Regions from separate parts of the Streptomyces litchfieldiae genome, predicted to be linked through region 3. Evidence: riboswitches for the same ligand, from Rfam matches in the RefSeq annotation. Region 3 holds a riboswitch; each other region holds the start of a gene.
What was found. Region 3 has a riboswitch for cyclic di-AMP ahead of RM590_RS21285 (M23 family metallopeptidase). Riboswitches for the same ligand answer to the same signal wherever they lie in the genome.

Region 1 (7,580 bases), on a different contig from region 3:
ACTCGGGCGGCATGCGCCGCCGGCTGGACCTGGCGGCCAGCATGATCCGCGTCCCGCGCGTGCTGTTCCTGGACGAGCCGACCACCGGGCTGGACCCGCGCAGCCGCAACCAGGTCTGGGACGCGGTCCGTTCACTCGTCGCGGCGGGCACCACCGTGCTGCTGACCACCCAGTACCTGGAGGAGGCCGACCAGCTCGCCGGCCGCATCTCGGTCATGGACGCCGGGCGGGTGGTCGCCGAGGGCACCGCCGACGAGCTGAAGGCGCTGATCGGCGGCGACCGGGTCGAGGTCGTCGTCCGGCACACCGCCGAGCTGGACGCGGTGGCCGCCATCGTCGGCCGCGTGTGCGGCAGCGCGCCGGAGACCGACCGGGACACCCGGCGGGTGGGCGCGCCGGTGGCCGACCGGGTCACCGCGCTGACCGAGGTGGTCCGCGCGCTGCACGACGCCGGGATCGGCGTGGAGGACATCGGCACCCGGCGGCCCACGCTGGACGAGGCGTTCCTGTATCTCACCGGCCACCGGGCCGGGGCGGACGAGCGGCGCGCGGCGCCGGAGGTGGCGGCATGAGGCGCGCGCGCTGGGCCCTGGCGGACGGCTGGGTCATGACCAGGCGGAACATGTCCCATCTCGTCCGCACCCCCGAGGAGATGGCCCTCTACTTCACGCTGCCGATCATGTTCGTGCTGGTCTTCGGCTATGTCTTCGGCAGCGGCATGGCGGTTCCGGGCGGGGGCGAGTACCGGGAGTTCCTGCTGCCCGGCGTTTTCGCGATGACCATGCTCTACGGCATGGGCGCCACCGGCACCGCCGTCGCCATGGACGCGGGGCGCGGCGTGGTGGACCGGTTCCGTTCGATGCCGGTGGCCCGTTCCGCGCTGCTCACCGGGCGCAGCGCGGCGGACCTGCTGCGGGCGGCGCTGGAGATGTCGGTGCTCGTGGTGTGCGGGCTGCTGGTCGGCTGGGAGTGGCACCGGGGGCTCGGCCGGGCGCTGATCGCGGTGGCGCTGGTGCTGGCGCTGCGGGTGGCGATCACCTGGATCGGGATCTATCTGGGCCTCGTCGTGAAGAACCCGGACACGGTCGGCACGATCGTCTTCCCGCTGGCCTTCCCCCTGACCGCCGTGTCCAACGTCTTCACCGCGCCCGGGCTGATGCCGGGCTGGCTGGGGACGATCGCCGAGTGGAACCCGCTGTCCGCCACCGTGGCGGCGATCCGCGAGCTGTTCGGCAACCCGGGCCTGGAGAGCGGGACCTGGGCCACCGACCACGCCCTGCTGCTGGCCGTGCTCTGGCCGGTGGTGCTGACGGCGGTCTTCGCGCCGCTGTCGGTGCGGCACTACCAGCGGCTCAGCCGCTGAGGCACCGCGCGGCGGAACGCGGCCGGGCCCCGCGCGGTGTGCGCGGGGCCCGGTCGTCTCGTGGGGACGGGTCAGATGGTGACGCCGTTGGCCCGCAGGTAGGCCAGCGGGTCCACGTCCGAGCCGTAGTCGGGACCGGTGCGCACCTCGAAGTGCAGGTGCGGGCCGGTGCTGTTGCCGGTGGAGCCGGACAGGCCGATCTGGTCGCCGGTGCCCACGGTCTGGCCGACGCTGACGGAGATCGACGACAGGTGGGCGTACTGGCTGTAGTGCCCGTCGGCGTGGCGGATGACGACCTCGTTGCCGTACGCGCCGCCGGAGCCGGCCGTGACGACCTCACCGTCGGTGATGGCCTTCACCGGGGTGCCGGTGCCGACCGGGAAGTCCACGCCGGTGTGGTAGCCGGAGGACCAGGAGGAGCCGGCGACGCCGTAGGCGGTGCCCAGGGCGCCCTCGACGGGGGCGGTGAAGCCGCCGGCGGACTCCTCGGCGGGCGCGGGCTCCGGCTCGGGGGCTGGCTCCTCGGCCGGGGCGGCCTGGGGCTCGGCCTCGGCGGCGGCCTCGGCACCGGCGAGGGACAGCTCCTGACCGGGGATGATCAGGTTCGGGTCGTCGCCGATGACCTCACGGTTGCCGTCGTACAGGCCCTTCCAGCCGCCCTCGACGTCCTCGGCCTGGGCGATCTTGGACAGGGTGTCGCCGCCGACCACGGTGTAGGTCCCGGCGGGCTGGGCCGCCGGGGCGGCGGCCGGGGCCAGGGCCTCGACGGCCTTGGGGGCGGCGGCCGTGACGGCGGTCTCGGCGGCCGGAGCGGCGCTCGCGCCGCCCGCGGCGATGAGCGGCAGGGCCACGCCGGCACCACCGGCGGTGAGCATGAGGGAAACGCGCGAGATGCGCCGGACGCGCTGGCGGCGGTGACGTCCGCGTGCGGACATAGGGGTGCTCCTCTCCAGCGCCTGCGAGGTGAGCTGTCGGGTTCGGGCCGGAGATGCCCGGCCGCCGTGAATTCGGGCCCAAGGACTCGAATTCGCCGGCGGCTTCACCCCGAGCCGGCGCGTCGGAAACGCTCCGGCGAAAGTGGTTCCCCCGCTCCTGTCACGGGAATTGCTGCGTTTTCCGCTGCCGGTGACAGGACTCGGCGTCCGGAGCGGAAGGCCGCGGGTGCGGCGCGAGGAGCACCGTAAACCGATTAATTCGGGCAAGACAAGAAAGAGGCCGCGCCGAGCCCATGATCGGAAATAGCGGGACACGCTTTCGGTGACGTTGCGCAAGGATTCCATTACCGAGCGCACGGACGCCGGAAGCGGCCCGTTCCGCCAACTTTCCCTGAATACCCGTCACTTGAGGGCACTCGCGAATTCGACAGCCGGACCGCGCCGACGAAGGAAAAGCCGCGAGTGAACTCGGTCACGGCGCCCGCCACAAAGACCTTTATCGGGCGGGATGTTCGCAATGTCTTATTCGCCGTCGAGGGCGTCGATCGTCGCCACCGAGGGGGCGCGGCGCTCGCTCAGATCCCGGGCGACCGCCTCGGCGTCGCGCAGCACGCGCACCGCGTTGTGCCAGGTGAGCTTCGCCAGATCCGCCGGCGACCAGCGCCGCTCCAGCAGCTCCGCGATCAGCCGCGGATAGCCCGTCACGTCCTCCAGGCCGTCCGGCAGGAACGCCGTCCCGTCGTAGTCGCCGCCGATGCCGATGTGGTCGATGCCCGCCACCTCGCGCATGTGGTCCAGATGGTCCGCGACCGTGGCCACGGTGGCGTGCGGGCGCGGGTGCGCCTCCTCGTACGCCCGGTGCACGGCCATGGCGCGCTCGGTGGTGTCCAGCGGGTGCAGCCCGTGCGCCCGCAGGTTCTCGGCGGCGCCGATGGACCACTCGACGGCGGCGGGCAGCACGAAGTTCGGCACGAAGGTGGCCATCGCAACGCCGCCGTTGGCGGGCAGCGCGGCCAGCACGTCGTCCGGCACGTTGCGCGGGTGGTCGCACACCGCGCGGGCCGAGGAGTGCGAGAAGATCACCGGGGCCTCGGTCACCCGCAGCGCGTCGCGCATCGTGGCGGGGGCGACGTGCGAGAGGTCCACCAGCATCCCCATGCGGTTCATCTCCCGGACCACCTCCTCGCCGAACGCGCTCAGCCCGTCGTGCCGGGGCTCGTCGGTCGCCGAATCCGCCCAGTCGATCGTGTTGTTGTGGGTCAGCGTCATATACCGGACGCCGAGCCGGTGGAAGGCGCGGAGCGTCGCCAGGGAGTTGTTGATGGAGTGCCCGCCCTCGGCGCCCATCAGCGAGGCGATCCGGCCCTCGGCCCGGGCCGCCGCCATGTCGTCCGCCGTGCGCGCGGGCCGCAGGTGCTCCGGGTAACGGTCCTGGAGCCGCCCGACGACGTCGATCTGCTCCAGGCAGGCGCTCACCGCGCTGTCCCCGGACAGCACGGCGCTGACGTACACCGACCAGAACTGCGCGCCCACGCCGCCCGCCCGCAGCCGCGGCAGGTCGGTGTGCACCTGGCCGCTCTGGTCGGCGGCGATGTCGCAGCGGTCCAGGTCGTAGCCGACGCGCTCGCGCAACGCCCACGGCAGGTCGTTGTGCCCGTCCACGACGGGGTGTTCGGCCAGCAGTTCCCGGGCCCGGGCCAGCCCGGCCGCAGTGGTCACGACGCGTCCCCGCCGGCGGCCAGGCCGGCGCGCAGCAGGCGGCCCTTCTCGGCGGCCTGCTCGCGCAGCCCGCGCTGGTAGTCGCGCATGCGCTCGGCCAGCGCCGGGTCGTGCGCGGCCAGGATGCGGACGGCGAGCAGCCCGGCGTTCTTCGCGCCGCCGACGGAGACCGTGGCGACCGGCACCCCGCCGGGCATCTGCACGATGGACAGCAGCGAGTCCAGGCCGTCCAGGTGCGCCAGCGGCACCGGGACGCCGATGACGGGCAGCGTGGTGACCGACGCCAGCATGCCGGGCAGATGGGCCGCGCCGCCCGCGCCGGCGATGATCGCCTTCAGGCCGCGGCCGGCCGCCTGCTCCCCGTAGGCCACCATCTCGTGCGGCATGCGGTGCGCCGAGACGACGTCGGCCTCGTAGACCACGCCGAACTCGTCCAGCGCGTCGGCGGCGGCCCGCATCACGGGCCAGTCGGAGTCGGAGCCCATCACGATGCCGACCTGCGGCGGGAGACTGCTCATTCGTCGATGATTCCTCTGAGGTAGTCGGCGGCGTGCCGCGACCGCTCGCGGACGTCGGCCAGGTCGTCGCCGAAGGTGGTGACATGCCCGACCTTGCGGCCCGGCTTCACATCCTTGCCGTACATGTGGATCTTCAGCCCCGGGTCCCGGGCCATGCAGTGCAGGAACGCCGGGTACATGTCGGGGAAGTCGCCGCCGAGGACGTTGGTCATCACGGTCCAGCGGGCGCGCGGGCGCGGGTCGCCCAGCGGCAGGTCGAGCACGGCGCGCAGGTGGTTGGCGAACTGGGAGGTGACGGCGCCGTCCTGCGTCCAGTGGCCGGAGTTGTGCGGGCGCATGGCCAGCTCGTTGACCAGGACCCGGCCGTCGGCGGTCTCGAACAGCTCCACGGCGAGATGGCCGACGACGTTCAGCTCGCGGGCGACGGTGAGCGCCAGCTCCTGGGCGGCGAGGGCGAGCGCGTCGGGCAGGCCGGGGGCCGGGGCGATGACGGTGTCGCAGACGCCGGCGACCTGGACGGACTCCACGACGGGGTAGGCGACGGCCTGCCCGTGCGGCGAGCGGACGACGTTGGCGGCCAGCTCGCGGGTGAAGTCGACCTTCTCCTCGGCCAGCACGGGCACCCCGGCCCGGAACGGCTCGGCCGCCTCGGCCTCGGAGCCGACGACCCACACGCCCTTGCCGTCGTAGCCGCCGCGGACGGTCTTGAGCACGACGGGGAAGCCGCCGACCTCGTTCTCCGCGAAGCGCCGGACATCGGCCGGGTCGGCGACGATCCGGTGCCGGGGGCAGGGCACGCCCAGCTCGGTCAGCCGCGCCCGCATCAGGCCCTTGTCCTGCGCGTGCTCCAGCGCGTCGGGGCCCGGCCGGACGGCGATGCCCTCCGCCTCCAGCGCCCGGAGATGCTCGGTCGGCACATGCTCGTGATCGAACGTGACCACGTCGCACCCCTGCGCGAACGACCGCAGCGTGTCGAGATCGCGGTAGTCGCCGACCACGACATCGTGCACGGCCTGGGCCGCCGAGTCCTGTGGCGTCTCGCTGAGCAGCCTGAATCTGATGCCGAGGGGGATGCCCGCCTCGTGGGTCATGCGGGCGAGCTGACCGCCTCCGACCATGCCGATCACCGGGAATGTCACACACCCAGCGTAACGGCCGCCCGTCCGGCGCCGACCGGCCGGGCGGAACCGCGTGGCGCCGCCGCACGTCCTTGTTCACGGTCGCGCGGGGGCGATGCGAGGCAACCGCGGGAGAACTCAGCAGAAGGGCATACATGCGCATCGGCCGAGGCCGCCGGGAACCGGCTGGTTAGCATGGCAGCCATGAGCGACCGGCGCACGCTCCGCGACCGCCTGCGCGGCATCGCCCAGGAGGCCGCGAAGTTCGGCACCGTGGGCGCCTTCGGCTTCCTCGTGAACGTCGTCGTGTTCAACCTGTGCGGCCAGGCCGCCGGCCTGGCGCCCATCCGCTCCGGCGTCATCGCCACCTCGGCGGCCATCTGCGCCAACTACCTGGGGAACCGGTACTGGACCTACCGGCACCGCGACAAGACCGGCCGCAGCCGGGAGGCCGGGCTTTTCCTGCTGTTCTCCTGCGTGGGCATGGTGATCGAGAACGGGGTGCTGGCGCTGTCGCACTACGGCCTGGGCTTCACCTCGCCGCTCGCGGACAACCTCGCGAAGAACGTGATCGGGCTGGGCATCGGCTCGCTGTTCCGCTTCTGGTCCTACCGCACCTGGGTGTTCCGCACCGCCCCCGCGCCGGCCCCCGGCGCCACCCCGGAACCGGCCACGGCCGGCTCCCCCGGCAACTGAGGCGCCTCAGCACGCCTCTTCGGCCTCACGACTCAAGAACAGTGCGAAGACGGGTGGCCGCTGCTGGAGCAGTTCCAGCCGGCCGCCGTCCGCCTCCGCGAGGTCCCGGGCGACGGCGAGTCCCAGGCCCGTGGAGTTCCGCCCGCTGACCGTGCGCTCGAAGACGCGGGCGCCCAGTTCGCTCGGCACGCCCGGGCCGTTGTCCGTCACCTCGACGACGACCTGGTTCCCGGTGGTCCGGGTGCGCAGCGCCACCGTGCCCGCGCCGTGCATCAGCGAGTTCTCCACGAGGCACGCCAGCACCTGGGAGACGGCGCCCGGCGTGCCCACGGCGCGCAGGCCGGACTTGCCGGAGCGCACGAGCGCGCGGCCCGCGCTGCGGTAGGCCGGCCGCCACTCCTCCATCTGCTGCACGACGACCTCGTCGAGGTCGAAGCCGACCGCGGAGCCCAGCCGGGCGTCGCGGGAGTTGGTCAGCAGCCGCTGCACGACATCGGTGAGCCGTTCCACCTGGGCCAGCGCGATGGCCGCCTCCTCGGCGGCGGCGTCCCGGTCCTCGGTGGCGATGATCTCCTCCAGCCGCATGGTCAGCGCGGTCAGCGGCGTGCGCAACTGGTGGGAGGCGTCGGCGGCCAGCCGGCGTTCGGCGGTGAGCATGCGGGCGATCCGTTCCGCGCTGGCGTCCAGCACGTCCGCGACCCGGTCCAGCTCGGCGACCCCGTAACGGCGGTGGCGCGGCCGGGGGTCGCCGGAGCCGAGCCGTTCGGCGGTCTCGGCGAGATCGGTCAGCGGCGCGGCCACCCGGTGCGCCTGCTGGACGGCGAGCAGCGCGGCGGCGGCGACGGCCAGCAGCGAGACGACCAGGATGATCGTGACCATCCGCCCGATCTCGTTACTGACGATGCTCCGGGGCTGCTCGACGGTGACGGTCTCGCCGTGCGCGCCGGTCGCCTCGGCGCTCATCACGTCGCCCTCGGGCGGCTCCCCCAGCAGCACCGGCGGCGAGTCCGGCAGCTCGATCCGCACAAAACGGTCGGCGGGCGCGGAGGAGCGCATCTCCTGCTCGGTGACCGGCTCGCCGGCGGCCAGCCGGCTGTCGACCTCGGCCAGCACCCGGGCAACCTCGGACTCCAGCCGGTTCCGCGCGCTGTTCTCGATGGTGCGGGTCTCGACGAAGAACAGCGATACGCCGAAGACGGCGATCACGATGAGCACCACGGCCAGTGTGGAG
Region 2 (7,580 bases), on a different contig from region 3:
TCTTGTCGGCCACGTCGACGAGGACGAACCGCATGTCCTCGCGCTTGACGCTCGGGTAGTACTTGGCGGCGTCGCGCGCCATGTCCTCGACCTCGCCGATGGTCTCCGCGCCGGCGAAGCCGCCGCCCACGAAGACGAACGTCAGCGCCTTGCGGCGGGCGTCCTCATCGGTCGTGGAGTCAGCCTTGTCGAGCTGCTCCAGCACGTGGTTCCGCAGCCCGATCGCCTCCTCGACACCCTTCATGCCGATGCCCTGCTCGGCGAGGCCGGGGATCGGGAAGGTGCGGGAGACCGCGCCGAGGGCCACCACCAGGTAGTCGAAGGGCACCTCGTACGGCTGGCCGACGAGCGGCGCGACGGAGGCGACCTTGCGGTCCTGATCGATGGAGGTGACCCGGCCGGTGAGGACCTCGGCCTTGGGCAGCACACGCCGCAGCGGCACCACGACGTGGCGCGGGGAGATGCTGCCGGCCGCGGCCTCGGGGAGGAAGGGCTGGTAGGTCATGTACGAACGCGGGTCGACGACGGTGACGGTTGCCTCGCCGTAGCGCATCTTCTTCAGGATGCGGCGGGCTGCGTACAGTCCGACGTACCCGCCACCAACGACGAGAATTCGGGGACGCTCCGTGGTGCTCATGCCATCGAGTATCCACCCGGGTCTAAAGGGGGGCTCGTGAGGGGCTTCACAAGCATGGTGGGGCATTCTGCTACACTGCGCCCCTTTCTTCGGGAACGGGACGGGTCCCGCACCCCGTTTCCGGGCAACGGCCCAGGTGGCGGGGGTGGCGCCCGGCGGTCCCGGCGGCGCCCGCGGCGCGCCGGTGGCGCCCCGAATCCCCCGGAACGGGCGCCGGGGGGCCGCCCGGCCGCCCCTGGGGCCCGCGGCGGGCCCGCATCATGTGAAAAACTTCACGAGGTCTGTTTTCCCGGGGTCGCCGGGCGACTTCGGCGGTCGCCGACGGCCCCCTACGAGGCCGCGGTGAAGAGGATTCCGTCGAGGATGTCGTGCTCGCTGACCACGACTTCCCGCACGCCGGTGCGTTCCACGATCTTGTGCAGGATCAGCGCGCCGGCACCGATGACATCCACCCGGCCGGGGTGCATGACGGGGATCGCGGCCCGTTCGGCGTGGTCGGCGGTCAGCAGCCGCGTGGTGATCTCGGCGACCCGGGCCGCGGTGAGGCGGGAGTGGTGGATGGCGGCCGAGTCGTAGGCGGGCAGCTCCAGCGCGATCCCGGCGAGGGTGGTGACGGAGCCGGCCAGGCCGACCAGGGTGCCCGCCCCGGCCAGCGGCACGCGTTCGGCGGCCAGGTCCAGCGCGGCGTCGATGTCCGCGCCCAGGGCGGCGATCTGCTCGGCCGCGGGCGGGTCGGTGAGCCGGCCGTCGCGCAGCAGGTGCCGCTCGGTGAGGCGGACGCAGCCGATGTCGACGCTGCGGGCGGCGGTCACCGCGGCGTCGCCGAGCACGAACTCGGTGGAGCCGCCGCCGATGTCGACGACCAGGAACGGCGGCCGCGCCTCGGGGTGCCCGGCCAGCTCCCGGGTGGCGCCGGTGAAGGAGAGCTGGGCCTCCTCGTCGCCGCTGATCACCTCGGGCACGATGCCGAGGATGTCCTTCACGCCGCGCGTGAAGTCGTCGCGGTTCTCCGCGTCGCGGGACGCGGAGGTGGCGACGAACCGGATCCGGTCCGGGGTGATGCCGTGGTCCGCGATGGCCACGGCGTACTGGCGACAGGCGGCGAAGGTGCGTTCCAGCGCCTCGGGGGCCAGCCGGCCGGTGCGGTCGACGCTCTGCCCCAGCCGCACGATCTCCATGCGCCGGTCCAGGTCGGTCAGCCGCCCGGTGGCCGGGTCGGCGTCGCCGATCAGCAGGCGGATGGAGTTGGTGCCGCAGTCGATCGCGGCGGCTGCCGTCATGCCTCGTCCCCTTCCGGACCGGCCCCCACGCAGGGGCCCTTGCGCCACCACTCGGGCAGCATGGCCAGCGCCTCGTCGCCCAGCGGGTTGACCCCGGGGCCGGCCGCCAGCGCGTGGGCGACCAGCACATGCAGGCACTTGACCCGGTCGGGCATGCCGCCCGCGCTGGGGAAGCCGGGCAGCACCTCGATGGCGTCCCGGCGCGCGAGGTAGTCCTCGTGCGCGGCGCGGTAGGCGGCGGCCAGTTCGGGGTCCTCGGCCAGCCGGGCGGTCATCTCCTTCATCACGCCCTCCGCCTCCAGGGTGCCGATGGCGGAGGCGGCGCGCGGACAGGTCAGGTAGTAGGTCGTCGGGAACGGCGTGCCGTCCGGCAGACGGGGGGCCGTCTCGACGACGTCCGGGTTGCCGCACGGGCAGCGGTGCGCGACGGCGCGCAGGCCGCGCGGCGGGCGCCCGAGCTGCTCCCGGACGGCGGCGACATCGGCCGGAGTTGGCGTATCCACGGATGAACTCTCTTCGCGGGTATGGGTGTTGCGGCCGGTCGGCTACTGCGTCCGGTCGGCCCGGTCCACACCGTCCCACAGGCTCTCGTACCAGGGACGGGCGGCCGGGGCGCCGCTGGTGCGGCGGTCGTCGTCCTCGTCCTGACCGCCCGGCTCCTCGGGCAGGATGTAGCCGGTCTCGCCGGGCCGCAGGTAGTTCAGCCGCTCGCGGGCCTGCCGCTCCACATAGGAGGGGTCCTGCCAGCGCGCCTTCTGGTCCCGCAGCTCCTCGACCCGCTCCCGTTCCAGCTCGCCCTGCCGCCGCATGTCGTCGATCTCCGCGCGCTGCTGGATGTACTGGCGCAGCGGATAGGCCAGGGCGACGATCAACGAGCAGACCACGAGGGCGAGGACGGCGGCGCGGCCGGTGAGGCGGCTGCGGCGCGGCGGGCGGCGCAGCCGCCGGTTCTGCGCGCGGTACACGCGGGCCGCGGCCTGCTCGCCCAGCGCCCTGAGCCTGGTGGCGGTGGAGAACCGGTCCCGGTCACCGGCCACGTCGCCTCCTCGTTCGCGCATCGCCTGTCCCCATGGCTGTCCCCGCCACCGTACGGGACGGATGGCGGGGACGGGGGCACATGGCCGGTGTCAGCCGCGGAAGCGCGGGAACGCGCTGCGTCCGGCGTACACCGCGGCGTCGTCGAGGATCTCCTCGATCCGCATGAGCTGGTTGTACTTGGCGACCCGCTCGGAACGGGCGGGCGCACCGGTCTTGATCTGGCCGCAGTTGGTGGCGACGGCCAGGTCGGCGATCGTGACGTCCTCGGTCTCGCCGGAGCGGTGGGACATCATGCACTTGAAGCCGTTGCGCTGGGCCAGCTCGACGGCGTCCAGGGTCTCGGTGAGCGAGCCGATCTGGTTCACCTTCACCAGCAGGGCGTTGGCCGCGCCGGAGTCGATGCCGCGCTGGAGCCGCTCGGGGTTGGTGACGAACAGGTCGTCGCCGACGATCTGCACCTTGCCGCCGAGCTCGGCGGTCAGCGCCTGCCAGCCCTCCCAGTCCTCCTCGCTCAGCGGGTCCTCGATGGACACCAGCGGGTAGGCCGCGACGAGCTCGGCGTAGTACGCGGTGAGCTCCTGCGCGCTGTAGGACTTGCCCTCGAAGGTGTAGGCGCCCTCCGAGTAGAACTCGGTGGCGGCGACGTCCAGGGCGAGCGCGATGTCCTGGCCGGGGGTGTAACCGGCCTTCTGGATCGCCTCGACGATCAGGTCCAGCGCCTCGCGGTTGGAGGAGAGGTTCGGCGCGAAGCCGCCCTCGTCGCCCAGCCCGGTGCCCAGGCCGCGCTCCTTCAGCACCTTCTTGAGGGTGTGGTAGGTCTCGGCGCCCCAGCGCACGGCCTCGGAGAAGGACTCCGCGCCGATCGGCGCGATCATGAACTCCTGGATGTCCACGTTGGAGTCGGCGTGCGCGCCGCCGTTCAGAATGTTCATCATCGGGACCGGAAGCTGGTGCGCGTTCGGCCCGCCGAGGTAGCGGAAGAGCGGCAGATCGCGGGACTCCGAGGCGGCGTGCGCGACGGCCAGGGAAACGCCCAGGATGGCGTTGGCGCCCAGCGAGGACTTGTCGGCGGTGGCGTCCAGGTCGAACATCGCCTGGTCGATCAGCCGCTGCTCGGTGGCGTCGTAGCCGACCAGCTCGGGGCCGATCTGCTCGATGACGGCGAGAACGGCCTTCTCCACGCCCTTGCCGAGGTAACGGCTCTGGTCCCCGTCGCGCAGCTCCAGCGCCTCGAAGGCGCCGGTGGACGCCCCGGAGGGCACCGCGGCGCGGCCGGTGCTGCCGTCGTCGAGGCCGACCTCGACCTCGACCGTGGGATTGCCTCGCGAGTCAAGGATCTCGCGGGCTACGACGACGTCGATGGACGGCACGAGGTTCTCCTTAGGTCCGAGTGGTTCTTCAGTTGGCGTCTTAAGCCCTCTGAGCCTAACCGCCTTCCGGACCGGCACCGCCCGTCAGCTCGCCGTCAGAGTCTGAAGCGGGGCCAAAAACCCTGCTCAGAGCGGGTCTCATCTTTTTGTTTACAAGGTGAAGAAAACCCGGTGCGGGCGGGCCGCCCGCACCGGGGCACTTCGGTCAGAGGCTGAGCTCCTGGCCGGGGATGATCAGGTCCGGGTCGTCGCCGATGACCCGGGCGTTGTCGGCGTAGAGCTGCTGCCAGGTGGTGTCGTGCTCCTCGGCGATGCCGGAGAGGGTGTCGCCGGACCGGACGGTGTAGTCGCCGCCGGAGCTCGGGGCCGGAGCCTCGGGCGCGGGAGCCTCCTCGGCGGGGGCCTCGGGAGCCGGGGCCTCCTCCGCGGGCTCCTCGGTCGCGGCGGAGCCGCTGGTGTCCACCTCGGCGGCCGGGCCGCCGGCGGACAGGCCGGCCTGCGCGCCGCAGACGGGCCAGGCGCCCGGGCCCTGCATGGCGAGGAGCTGCTCGGCGGTGGCGATCTGCTGCTCCTTGGTGGCCTGGTCGGCGCGCGCCGCGTACTGGGTGCCGCCGGCCGCCTCCCAGCTCGACTGGGTGAACTGGAGGCCGCCGTAGAAGCCGTTGCCGGTGTTGATGGACCAGTCCCCGCCGGACTCGCACTGGGCGACGGCGTCCCAGGTCTCGACGGAGGCGGCGCTGGCGCCGGTGGCGCCGATGAACGGGATGGCGACCGCGGCACCGGTGACGGTGGCGGCCGCGGCGAACCGGGTCGGTTTGGACGGACGGCGGTGACGGCCCTTGCCCGTGAACAGCATGACGTTCCTTCTCACCGACGCCTGCGAGGTGAGCTGTCGGGTTCGGGTCAGGTGAGTTGCCCGGCCCCGGGAGCCTCGCGGCCCTCGGGGCTTCACCCCAAGCCGCCTACGGACCGGTGAACGGTCCGCCGCGGCGTCCGCGGCCCGGTGCTCGTGGTGCGCCGGGTCGTGGTCTGGGTCCCCCGCTCCTGCCTGCGGTGGTGCGCGATGGTGGTCCCCTCGGCCGGCGGCAGGATTCGGCGTTACGGCCTCGGTGCCCGACATGAGAGCCGGGCGGAGGGACACTAAACACAGGCCAGCTAACGATTCAAGAACGAAGAAGATCGTCGGCGTGGCGGCCCTTGACGCACCAAAAGGGACATCAGTGCAGGTCAGTGACGGGAGAGACAGGGCGGACGAGTCGGGCACTCCCGGGAAACAAGGAGATGATGGTCACACTTGGCATGAAGTGAAATAGCTCCGGCGGACCGGCCCCTAACGGCCCGTAACCGTCAAGTCCAGCTCCTGACCCGGGAGTATGTAGTCCGGATCATCACCTATGACCGTTTCGTTCATCGCGTAGAGAGCCGGCCAACCCCCCGGCACCCCGTACTCCACCGCGATGGCGGACAACGTGTCCCCCCGCCGGACCTCATGGCGTTCCGCGTGCCTCCCCTCACCCGCCTCACCCGCCCTCTCCGCCTCCGCCGGGTCCGGCTCACCCCGGTGCCGCCCGCTCCCCGACGACTCCGCGCGCTCCCCCTCCGGCAGCCCCCCGCCCGCCTCCGGCGTCTCCGCCGGCGCCTCCTCCGGCCGCTCCCACGGCAACGGATCCGGCTCCCCGGCCGACCCCTCCGGCTCCTTCTCCGCCGGCCCGGCCGGCCCCGCCTCCTCCTCGCCCGCCCCCGCCTCCGGCGCCGCCGACTCCTCCGCGCCGCCGATCTCCTCCTCGGCCTGCGCCTCCTCGGCCTCCTCCGCGCGGTCCACCTCGTCCCCGCGCTCCTCCCGGAACTCCTGCCACAAACCCGACAGCACCCCGCACGCCGGGAACGCCTCCTTGCCCAAATCCTCCAGAATCCGCTCCGCCACCGAAATCTGCTGCGCCCGGCTGGCCAGATCCGGCCGCGCCGCGAACTCCAGCCCGCCGTACTCCTCCCACATGCCCAGCGTCAACTGAAGACCACCGAAATAGCCATTGCCGGTGTTCGCACTCCACACCCCGCCGCTCTCGCACTCGGCGGCCCTGTCCCACGTCTCGTCCCCCACCGCCTGCGCCGATCCCGCGCTCATCAACGGCAGCGCGATCCCCGCGCCCGTGACGCCCGCGGCGACAATAAAGGCCGGAGCCTGTCGCGGACGACGATGACGACCAGTCCCGGAGCGCATCTGATGGGCCTCCCAAGCGAACAGTGATGCGGTTGAGGGGGAACCTAGCCCTCCCCACACACGATCACAAGCCGATCCCATGGAGATCACACGCAGATCACACCGGTGACGCGCCGTCATCACTCGGGCCCGAACTCCACCGGCAGTGAGCGCAGCCCCCGCATGATCAGCCCACCCCGCCACCTCAACTCCCCCGGATCGACAGCCAGTCGCACGTCAGGCAGCCTCCGCAACAACACACCCAACGCCGTCCGCGCCTCCAGCCGCGCCAACGGCGCCCCCAGACAGTAATGAATCCCGTGCCCATACCCCAGATGCGGATTGTCCACCCGCCCCAGATCCAGCACATCCGGCGCCGCGAACCGCTCCGGATCCCGATCCGCCGCCGCCAGCACCACCAGCACCGGATCCCCCCGCCCCACCCGCGCACCCCCCAGCGTCAACGGCTCACTCGCGAACCGCCACGTCGCCAACTCCACCGGCCCGTCGAACCGCAACAACTCCTCCACCGCCGACGCCAGCAACCCCTCATCCCCCGCCAGCACCCCCGCCCGCAACCGCCCCAGCTCACCCGGATTCCGCAACAACGCCAGCATCCCGTTGCCAATGAGATTCACCGTCGTCTCGAAGCCCGCGAACAGCAGAATGAACGCCATCGCCGCGGCCTCCTCCTCCGACAACTGCTCCCCATGATCCGACGCCCGGATCAGCCCCGAAATCAGGTCATCCCCCAACTCACCCCGCTTCCGATGAATCAACTCCCCCAAATACGACCGCATCCGCCGCACCGCACGCCCCACCCCACCGCGCTTCCCCGCCGTGTGCAGCATCATCCCCGCCCACCGCCGGAAGTCCTCCTGATCCTCCGCCGGCACCCCCAACAAATCACAAATCGCGTAAATCGGCAGCGGAAACGCAAACTCGTCAATCAGATCCGCCGCACCCCGACCCGCGAACCCATCCACCAACCCATCGCACAACTCCCGCACCCGCGGCCCGAACTCCGCCACCCGCCGCGGCGTGAACGCCTTCGA
Region 3 (7,580 bases):
CGTCCTGGTCGCCCCGGCCGGCCGGGCCGACCGAGAGGTGGACCCGGCGGAGATCGCCGAGCAGCGCGCGCGCCGGGCCGACGAGCCCTGGTACCCCGCGGCGCGGGCGGCCGCCGAGCGGCTGGCGGCCGGCGGCCCGTTCGGCGAGCGGGAGGCGGAGCGGCTGGCGGCGGACTTCGCTCCGTTCCGCTACGGCCGCTGGAACCCGGCCGCGTGGGCGCACGCGCGGGGGGAGTACGCGCCGGCGCCCGACTGGCTGCGGGAGGCGTTCTACGCGGGCGTGCCCGACGCCGGGGAGGCCGCCGAGCGGCTGGCGTTCCTGGGCGCGGCGCGGCTGCGGGTCCTCGTCGTGGCGGGCGCCGAGGACTGCGTCGCGGGTACCCGGCCCGCGCGGCTGGCCGCCGAGTGCCACCACATGTCGCGTTTCGAGCTGCTGCCCGGCGCCGGGCACTACCCCTGGCTGGAGGCGCCGGACCGCTTCCGCACGGCCGTCGCCGAGTTTCTGCACATGTCCCCCTTCGACGCCGACTGACCGCCCCCGCCCAACCCGGGCCGTTCCGCCCGGCGCACGGCGCGCCGCGGTGCCAAGATCGACTCGCCGCCCGCCCCCGCCGACGGCAGATTGGGAGCGTGCACACATCAGCGCCGTGGCGCGCCGGGGTCTGGGCGTACGCCTGGCTGCCCGCGCTGCTGGTCGCGATCGGCACCTGGCTCGACTTCCAGACGCCGCCGCACGTCACCCTCACCCCGTTCTATGTCGCCGCGCCGCTGCTGGCCGCGCCCGTGCTGTCGTTGCCGATCACCGCCGCCTACGGCGTGCTGGCCACCGGCGCCGTGGCCGCGCAGATGTCGTGGCGAATACCCGAGCCCGCCTGGAGCGAGGCCACCATCAAGACCGGCACGGTGGCGCTGATCTCGCTGCTCGCCCTCGTCATCAACCGCATCGTCGCCCGCCGCGACCAGCGGGTCGCCGCCGCCCAGAACGTCGCCGAGGCCGTGCAGCGGGCCGTTGTCCCCGAGCCGCCGGACCGGGCCGGCGGGCTGACGGTGGCGGCGCGTTACCGGGCGGCCCAGCGGAACACGTTGATCGGCGGCGACCTGTACGCCGTCCGGGAGACCCCGCACGGCGTGCGGATCCTGATCGGCGACGTGCGTGGCAAGGGCCTGGCGGCGACGGAGGCGGTCGCGGTGCTGCTGGGCGCGTTCCGCGAGGCGGCCGACGACGAGCCGCGGCTGGAGTCGGTCACCGCCCGCATGGAGACCGCGCTGATGCGGGAGCGGCGGAAACGGGCGGCGCTGGACGCGGTCGAGGGCTTCACCACGGCGCTCCTGGTCGAGGTCCCCCGCGACCCGCCCGACTGCCTGCGCCTCATCAACCGCGGCCATCCGCCGCCCCTGCTGCTCGGCCCCGGTGGCGCGGCCGACTATGTGCCCGCCGATCCGGCGCTGCCGCTGGGCCTGGGCGACCTGGGGCCCGGTCCGGACCGGCCGTGCACCGCCGGTTTTCCGCCGGGCAGCCAGTTGCTGCTCTACACCGACGGCGTCAGCGAGGCCCGCGACGCCGACGGTGTGTTCTACGAGCCGGCCGCCAGCCTGGCGGGCCGGGTGTTCGCCGGGCCCGCCGAACTGGCGGACGGGGTCGTCGAGGATGTCCTCGAACACACGGGCGGCGCGCTCGCCGACGACATGGCGCTGCTGGCCGTTGACCGCCCGGCCACGGACACCGCCGATTCCGCTGCGAACGGGTCCGGGCCGGGGTGAACGGCGCCCTCAGCGGGGCGCGCGCCAGATCCGGCCGCGCAGATCCGTGCCGCGCACGACCTGCACCCGGCGCACGGCCAGCCGCAGCAGGTGGTACTGCGGATCGGCGGGCCCGCCGCGCCAGTAGGCCGCAGGGTCGTAGCCGACGCCGCGCGGGCTGCCCGCGCGGTAGAGGTCCCACGCCCGGCGCCGGTCCGCCTCGTCCTCGGCCCAGGTGGCGTCCGCGTCGATGAAAACGGCGTTCTGCCGAGGGCTCCAATAAGAGAATGTGGTATGCGGGTTGGCGGCCAGATGCGCGGTTTTCACCGGCGTCCGGTAGGTGGCGAGCCACCCCACCGGCCGCCCGTCGGCCACCTCCCACACCGCGATCAGCACCCGGGCGCGCGGCCGGCCGCCCGCGTCCACCGTGACCATCGTCGCGTAGCGGATGTCCCGCAGGTACGCGGTGAACTCGTCCTCGATGTCGCCGAACGACGCGACAGTGGCGGTGCTCATGACGCGGTCACCGCGCGTTCGCCCGTCGGCTCCGCCACCTGACCGGTCACCGGCTCACCCGGCGCATTCCCCCGCCGCAGCCCCGTCGCGACGACGGCCGCCGCCAGCAGGGCGGCGCCCAGCGGCACCAGCAGCGCCGCGCGGAAGCCGTCCAGCGCGCCGTCCGTGCCCGGGCCGGTGGCCGCGACGTTGACGGCGGTGACCGTGGACAGCCCGAGCGCGGCCCCGAACTGGAACGAGGTGTAGAGCAGGCCGCCCGCCAGGCCCTGTTCGGCCTCGTCGATGCCGTCCGTCGCGGCGATGGTCAGCGGCCCGTAGGCCAGCGCGAAGGAGATCCCGACCAGCAGCATCGTCGGGAACATCGCGGCGTAGGCGGTGTCCGGCCCGATCGGCAGGAACGCGGCGTAGGCCACGGCCGCGACCAGCAGTCCGCCGAGGATGACCCGCACATTGCCGTAACGGTTCACCAGGCGCGGCGTCAGGGTCGGCGCGAGCACGGCGTCGATGCCCAGCACCAGCATCGCGAAGCTGGTCTCCAGGGTGGACCAGCCGCGCAGCTCCTGGAGATAGAGCACGACGATGAACTGGAAGCCGAAGAACGCGCCGGCCAGCAGCAGCCCGCCCAGGTTGGCGCGCACCAGCGCGGCCGAGCGCAGGATGCCCAGGCGCACCAACGGGGTGGCCGAGCGGCGTTCGATGACGACGAACACCGCGAGCAGCGCCAGGCCGGCGGCCAGGGTCGCGGCGGTCCGGACGCCGGCGGTGTGCGAGGCGCGTTCCACGGTGACGACGAGCAGCAGGATCGCGCCGGTCACGGTGAGCGCGCCGGCCACGTCGACGCCGCGCCGTTCGGCGGGCCGCTCCTCCGGCGTCCTGGGCAGCAGCGCGAGCGCGGCGAGCAGGATGACCAGCGACAGGAACACCGGCGCGAAGAACACCCACCGCCAGTTGACGGCCGTCAGCAGGCCGCCGATGACCAGGCCGAGGGAGAAGCCGGCGGCCGCGGTGCCGGAGTAGATGAGCAGCGCGCGGTTGCGGCGCGGACCCTCCGGGAAGCCGGTGGTGATGATCGACAGGCCCGCGGGCGTCATGAACGCGGCGGCCACGCCCGTGATGAACCGGGCGGCGATCAGCATCCACGCCTCGCTCGCCAGGCCGCCGAGGCCGGAGAACAGCAGGAACACCACGAGCCAGCCGATGAACATCCGGCGGCGCCCGAACAGGTCGGCGGCCCGGCCGCCCAGCAGCATGAAGCCGCCGTAACCGAGGACGTAGGCGCTCATCACCCACTGGAGTTCGCCAGTGGTCAGGTCCAGATCGGCGCGGATCGAGGGCAGGGCGACGTTGAGCATCGCGACGTCGATGCCCTCCAGGAATATGGCGCCGCACAGGACGAACAGCACGCCCCAGGCACGTGTGGACACGGCAAAAAATCCCTTCGGACAAGGTCAGAGACGGTTCTCTCTTGTAACTGACTGCATCATGCGGAACCATCAAGCGGTATGGAAGAAGGCACTTTGAAGTCCCCGGGGCACACCGGGGATACCGACCCGAGCTGCCCCGCCGGCGCGGTCTACCCCTACGACGTGAAGCAGTGGGACACCCGCGAGGACTGCGAGGTCCGGCAGATCCTGGACCGCATCGCGGACAAGTGGTCGCTGCTGGTCATCGCGCTGCTCGACTGCGAGGGCCTGCGCTTCACCGAGCTGCGCCGCGAGATCGACGGCATCAGCCAGCGCATGCTCACCCGGACCCTGCGCCATCTGGAGCGCGACGGGCTCGTGAGCCGCACCGTTCATCCCACCGTGCCGCCCCGCGTCGACTACGCGCTGACGCCGCTCGGCTCCACGCTGCACGCCACGATCCAGTCGCTGGTGACCTGGACCGAGCGGCACCAGCGGGAGATCGCCGCCGCGCGGGCGGAATACGACGCCCGGGCCGAGCGCGAGGCCCTGGATCACGGTGCGTGAGTGAGAGACGCCGCTCCGATAACAATTGACGCACCGTCAGTTCCGGGAACTGTTTCGGCGGCGTGAAATTATGCCCGATTTGGAGGACTTGAAGGGTTTAAATCCTGGTCAGCGCGTCGTTTATTTTCCGCAGCCACTTGGAATCTGCGGCCCCCGTCTATTAACGTTCGATAACGTAGCGCGGTCGTCACCGCCGTCGCCAGACGGCACCGTGCTCCGTCGCCGAATCCGGCGCGTGCGAAACAACTGCACCAAAGGAACCGGGGAACCACCACTTGGGGTGAATCGGGACGTCGGCGGCCACCAGCGGCCGGCATCCGTAGGAGACCTTCCTGCTCCGAACCCGTCAGCTAACCCGGTAGGCGAGAGGAAGGAAAGGAGAGCGCCTCCGTGGCGTCGAACCGGCATGCCTCCCTTGAGGACACGCACCAGGACACGTACGGCTCGTACGGCCCGTACCCGGCCTATTACGGGCCGAAGGCCGTCGAGGACGAGCCGTTCGGCGAGTGGAATCCCAGTGAGGACACCGTCCGTCCGGTCCGTGGCCGGCACCGCGTGGCCCGCCAGCGCGGGGGCACCATGGCCCGCAGCCGCGCCGTTCTCGGCGTCGGCGTCATAGCGGCGGTGGGGGCCGGAGGCATGGCGACCGCCAACGAGAACGGCCCCGGCTCGGTGCCCGGAATGGACGCCGCCGCCGACAAGATGACGACGATCCCGCTGGTCGGCGGCCTCATCGCCGGCTCGGGTGGCGGCGAATCCGACGCCACCGTCACGCCGTTCACCGGCGCGGGCATCACCGCCGCCGACACCGAGGCCGGCCACACCGACGCAGGCGAGGCGCTGCGCGCCCGCATCCTCCAGCAGGCCGACCAGCAGGAGGCCACCGCCGAGGCGGAGGCCCGCACCGCCGCCCTGGAGGCCGCCCAGGCCGACGCGGCCGAGGCCGCCGCCGCCACCGCGGAGGCCGAGCGCGCCGCCGAGGAGGAGCGCCGCCGCCAGGAAGAGGAGGAGCGCCGGCAGCGCGAGGAGGAGGAACGCCTCCGCCAGTTGCGCGCCAGCTACGCCCTGCCGCTCTCCGACTTCCGCATCTCGACCTACTTCGGCGAGAGCGGCTCGATGTGGCAGACCACCCACACCGGCACCGACTTCGCCGCCTCGACCGGCACCCCGGTGAAGAACGTCCACACCGGCGTCGTTCAAGAAGCCGCCTGGGCCGGCTCGTACGGCTACCGCGTCATCGTCGAGCTGGAGGACGGCACCGAGGTCTGGTACTGCCACCTCTCCTCGATGAACGTCTCCGCCGGCCAGGAGGTCACCACCGGCGACACCGTGGGCCTCGTCGGCTCGACGGGCAACTCCTCGGGCCCGCACCTCCACTTGGAGGTCCGCCCCGGCGACACCGCGATCGACCCGCTGCCCTGGCTGCGCGACAAGGGCCTGACGATCTGAGGCGACGGATCACGACCCCGGCGGCCCTGACGGCTCCCCCCGACGCCAGGGCCGCCGGCCTTACGCTAAGGCCCTGTCTGGCCGGGCCCGCGACGCCATACACGGCACCTCGCTGCTCCCCCAGCTAACGCTGGGAGGTGCCCCCTGTCGCATCGCGCGAGTACGGCCAAGTACGAGCTGCGATACTCCGCCTTGCGATGCACCACATCTGACGTCGCGGGCTGATCCTCCCCCAGACTCCGTCCGGCGGGACCCCCATCGACCGACTGGACAGGACCTAGCCCATGAGCACCACGCGCCACACCATCGGCTCCTTGAAAGTCTCCTCCCTGTGCCTCGGGGGGAACGTCTTCGGCTGGACGGCGGACGAGAAGGACACGTTCGCCGTGCTGGACGCCTACGCCGCCGCCGGCGGCAACTTCCTTGACACCGCGGATTCCTACTCCGCCTGGGCGGAGGGCAACGCGGGCGGCGAGTCCGAGACCCTCATCGGCCGCTGGCTGGCCGACCGCGGCAACCGCGACGACATCGTCGTCGCCACCAAGGTGGCCCGCCACCCCGACCACACCGGCCTGGCCGCCGCCACCGTCAAGGCCGCCGCCGAGGACTCCCTGCGCCGCCTCGGCACCGACCACATCGACCTCTACTACACCCACTTCGACGACGAGTCGGTGGAGGTCGGCGAGATCATGACCGCCCTGGACGAACTCGTCCGGGCCGGCAAGGTGCGGGAGATCGCCGTCTCCAACATCGCCCCGGCCCGGCTGCGTGCCTCGCTGGAGTTCTCCCGCCGTGAGGACACCGCCCGTTACGTCGCCATCCAGCCCCAGTACAACCTGGTGTCGCGCGACACCTACGAGGGCGAACGCCTCGACCTGGCCACCGAGTTCGGGCTGGCCGCGCTGCCGTACTCGGCGCTGGCGTCCGGCTTCCTGACCGGCAAGTACCGCCCCGGCGCCGAGGTCGCGAGCCCGCGCGCGGGCGGCGCCGCCCGGCACCTGGCCACCGAGCGCGGGCGGCGCGTGCTGGCCGCCCTGGACCGCGTCGCCGAGGCACACGCCACCGAGCCGGCCACCGTCGCCCTCGCCTGGCTCGGCTCCCGGCCCACGGTCGTCGCGCCGATCGCCAGCGCCCGCACCCCGGACCAGCTCCCCACGCTGCTGGCCGCGGCCGAGCTGACCCTGACGGACGCCGAGCTGGCCGATCTGACGGCGGCCTCCGCGGCCTGAAGGCGGGGCGGTTCCCGCTACCGGGGCACTCGCGGATCGAGCAGCCCCTCGGCCACCAGGTCGTCCCAGAGCCCGGCCGGCACCCCCACCCCGAACGCCTCGACATTTCCCCGGACTTCGCCGGCCGTCCGCATGCCGACCACGATGCCGGCCACCGCGGGGTGCCGCAGCGGGAACGCCATCGCGGCCTGCGGCAGCGTCACGCCGTGCGCCTCGCAGACATCGGCGATGCGGTGCGCCCGGGCCACCAACTCCGGTGCGGCCGGGGCGTAGTCGAAGTGCGCCCCCGCCACCGGCCGGGGCGTGGCCAGCAGCCCGGAGTTGAAGACGGACGCCGCCAGCACCGAGACGCCGCGCTCGGCACACGCCGGAAGCAGATCGTTCAAGGCCCGCTGCTGGAGCAGCGTGTAGCCGCTGGACAGCATGATCACGTCCGGATCCGCCTCCTGAACGAGCCGGGTCAGCTTCACGTTGTCCCACATGCCCGCGCCGATGGCGCCCACCACACCCTGCGCGCGCAGCTCGGCCAGCGCCGGGAACCCCTCCTTCAGCGCGCCCTCGAACAGCTCGTCCGCGTCGGCGTCGTGCAGGAACAGCACATCAATGCGGTCCACGCCCAGCCGCGTGAGGGAGTCCTCCACGCTGCGCAGCACGCCGTCCCGGCTGAAGTCCCACG

Region 1: linked by a shared signal. The riboswitch ahead of RM590_RS30240 (M23 family metallopeptidase) and the one ahead of RM590_RS21285 (M23 family metallopeptidase) in region 3 are both predicted to bind cyclic di-AMP.
Region 2: linked by a shared signal. The riboswitch ahead of RM590_RS30425 (LysM peptidoglycan-binding domain-containing protein) and the one ahead of RM590_RS21285 (M23 family metallopeptidase) in region 3 are both predicted to bind cyclic di-AMP.

Annotation. Positions count from the first base shown of each region.
Region 1 covers NZ_JAVREL010000024.1:54,723-62,302, forward strand. Annotated here, with positions in the region: gene RM590_RS30230 (ATP-binding cassette domain-containing protein) at 1-572, shown strand, start outside; gene RM590_RS30235 (ABC transporter permease) at 569-1,363, shown strand; gene RM590_RS30240 (M23 family metallopeptidase) at 1,435-2,298, opposite strand; cyclic di-AMP (ydaO/yuaA leader) riboswitch at 2,302-2,485, opposite strand; gene RM590_RS30245 (dipeptidase) at 2,821-4,017, opposite strand; gene purE (5-(carboxyamino)imidazole ribonucleotide mutase) at 4,014-4,535, opposite strand; gene RM590_RS30255 (5-(carboxyamino)imidazole ribonucleotide synthase) at 4,532-5,674, opposite strand; gene RM590_RS30260 (GtrA family protein) at 5,858-6,349, shown strand; gene RM590_RS30265 (ATP-binding protein) at 6,356-7,580, opposite strand, start outside.
Region 2 covers NZ_JAVREL010000024.1:91,199-98,778, forward strand. Annotated here, with positions in the region: gene RM590_RS30400 (NAD(P)/FAD-dependent oxidoreductase) at 1-637, opposite strand, end outside; gene RM590_RS30405 (Ppx/GppA phosphatase family protein) at 967-1,917, opposite strand; gene RM590_RS30410 (DUF501 domain-containing protein) at 1,914-2,420, opposite strand; gene RM590_RS30415 (FtsB family cell division protein) at 2,463-2,975, opposite strand; gene eno (phosphopyruvate hydratase) at 3,045-4,325, opposite strand; gene RM590_RS30425 (LysM peptidoglycan-binding domain-containing protein) at 4,531-5,181, opposite strand; cyclic di-AMP (ydaO/yuaA leader) riboswitch at 5,185-5,336, opposite strand; gene RM590_RS30430 (transglycosylase family protein) at 5,656-6,450, opposite strand; gene RM590_RS30435 (cytochrome P450 family protein) at 6,666-7,580, opposite strand, start outside.
Region 3 covers NZ_JAVREL010000012.1:233,090-240,669, forward strand. Annotated here, with positions in the region: gene RM590_RS21260 (alpha/beta fold hydrolase) at 1-532, shown strand, start outside; gene RM590_RS21265 (PP2C family protein-serine/threonine phosphatase) at 631-1,761, shown strand; gene RM590_RS21270 (pyridoxamine 5'-phosphate oxidase family protein) at 1,771-2,256, opposite strand; gene RM590_RS21275 (MFS transporter) at 2,253-3,680, opposite strand; gene RM590_RS21280 (winged helix-turn-helix transcriptional regulator) at 3,759-4,226, shown strand; cyclic di-AMP (ydaO/yuaA leader) riboswitch at 4,437-4,606, shown strand; gene RM590_RS21285 (M23 family metallopeptidase) at 4,617-5,675, shown strand; gene RM590_RS21290 (aldo/keto reductase) at 5,960-6,904, shown strand; gene RM590_RS21295 (aldo/keto reductase) at 6,922-7,580, opposite strand, start outside.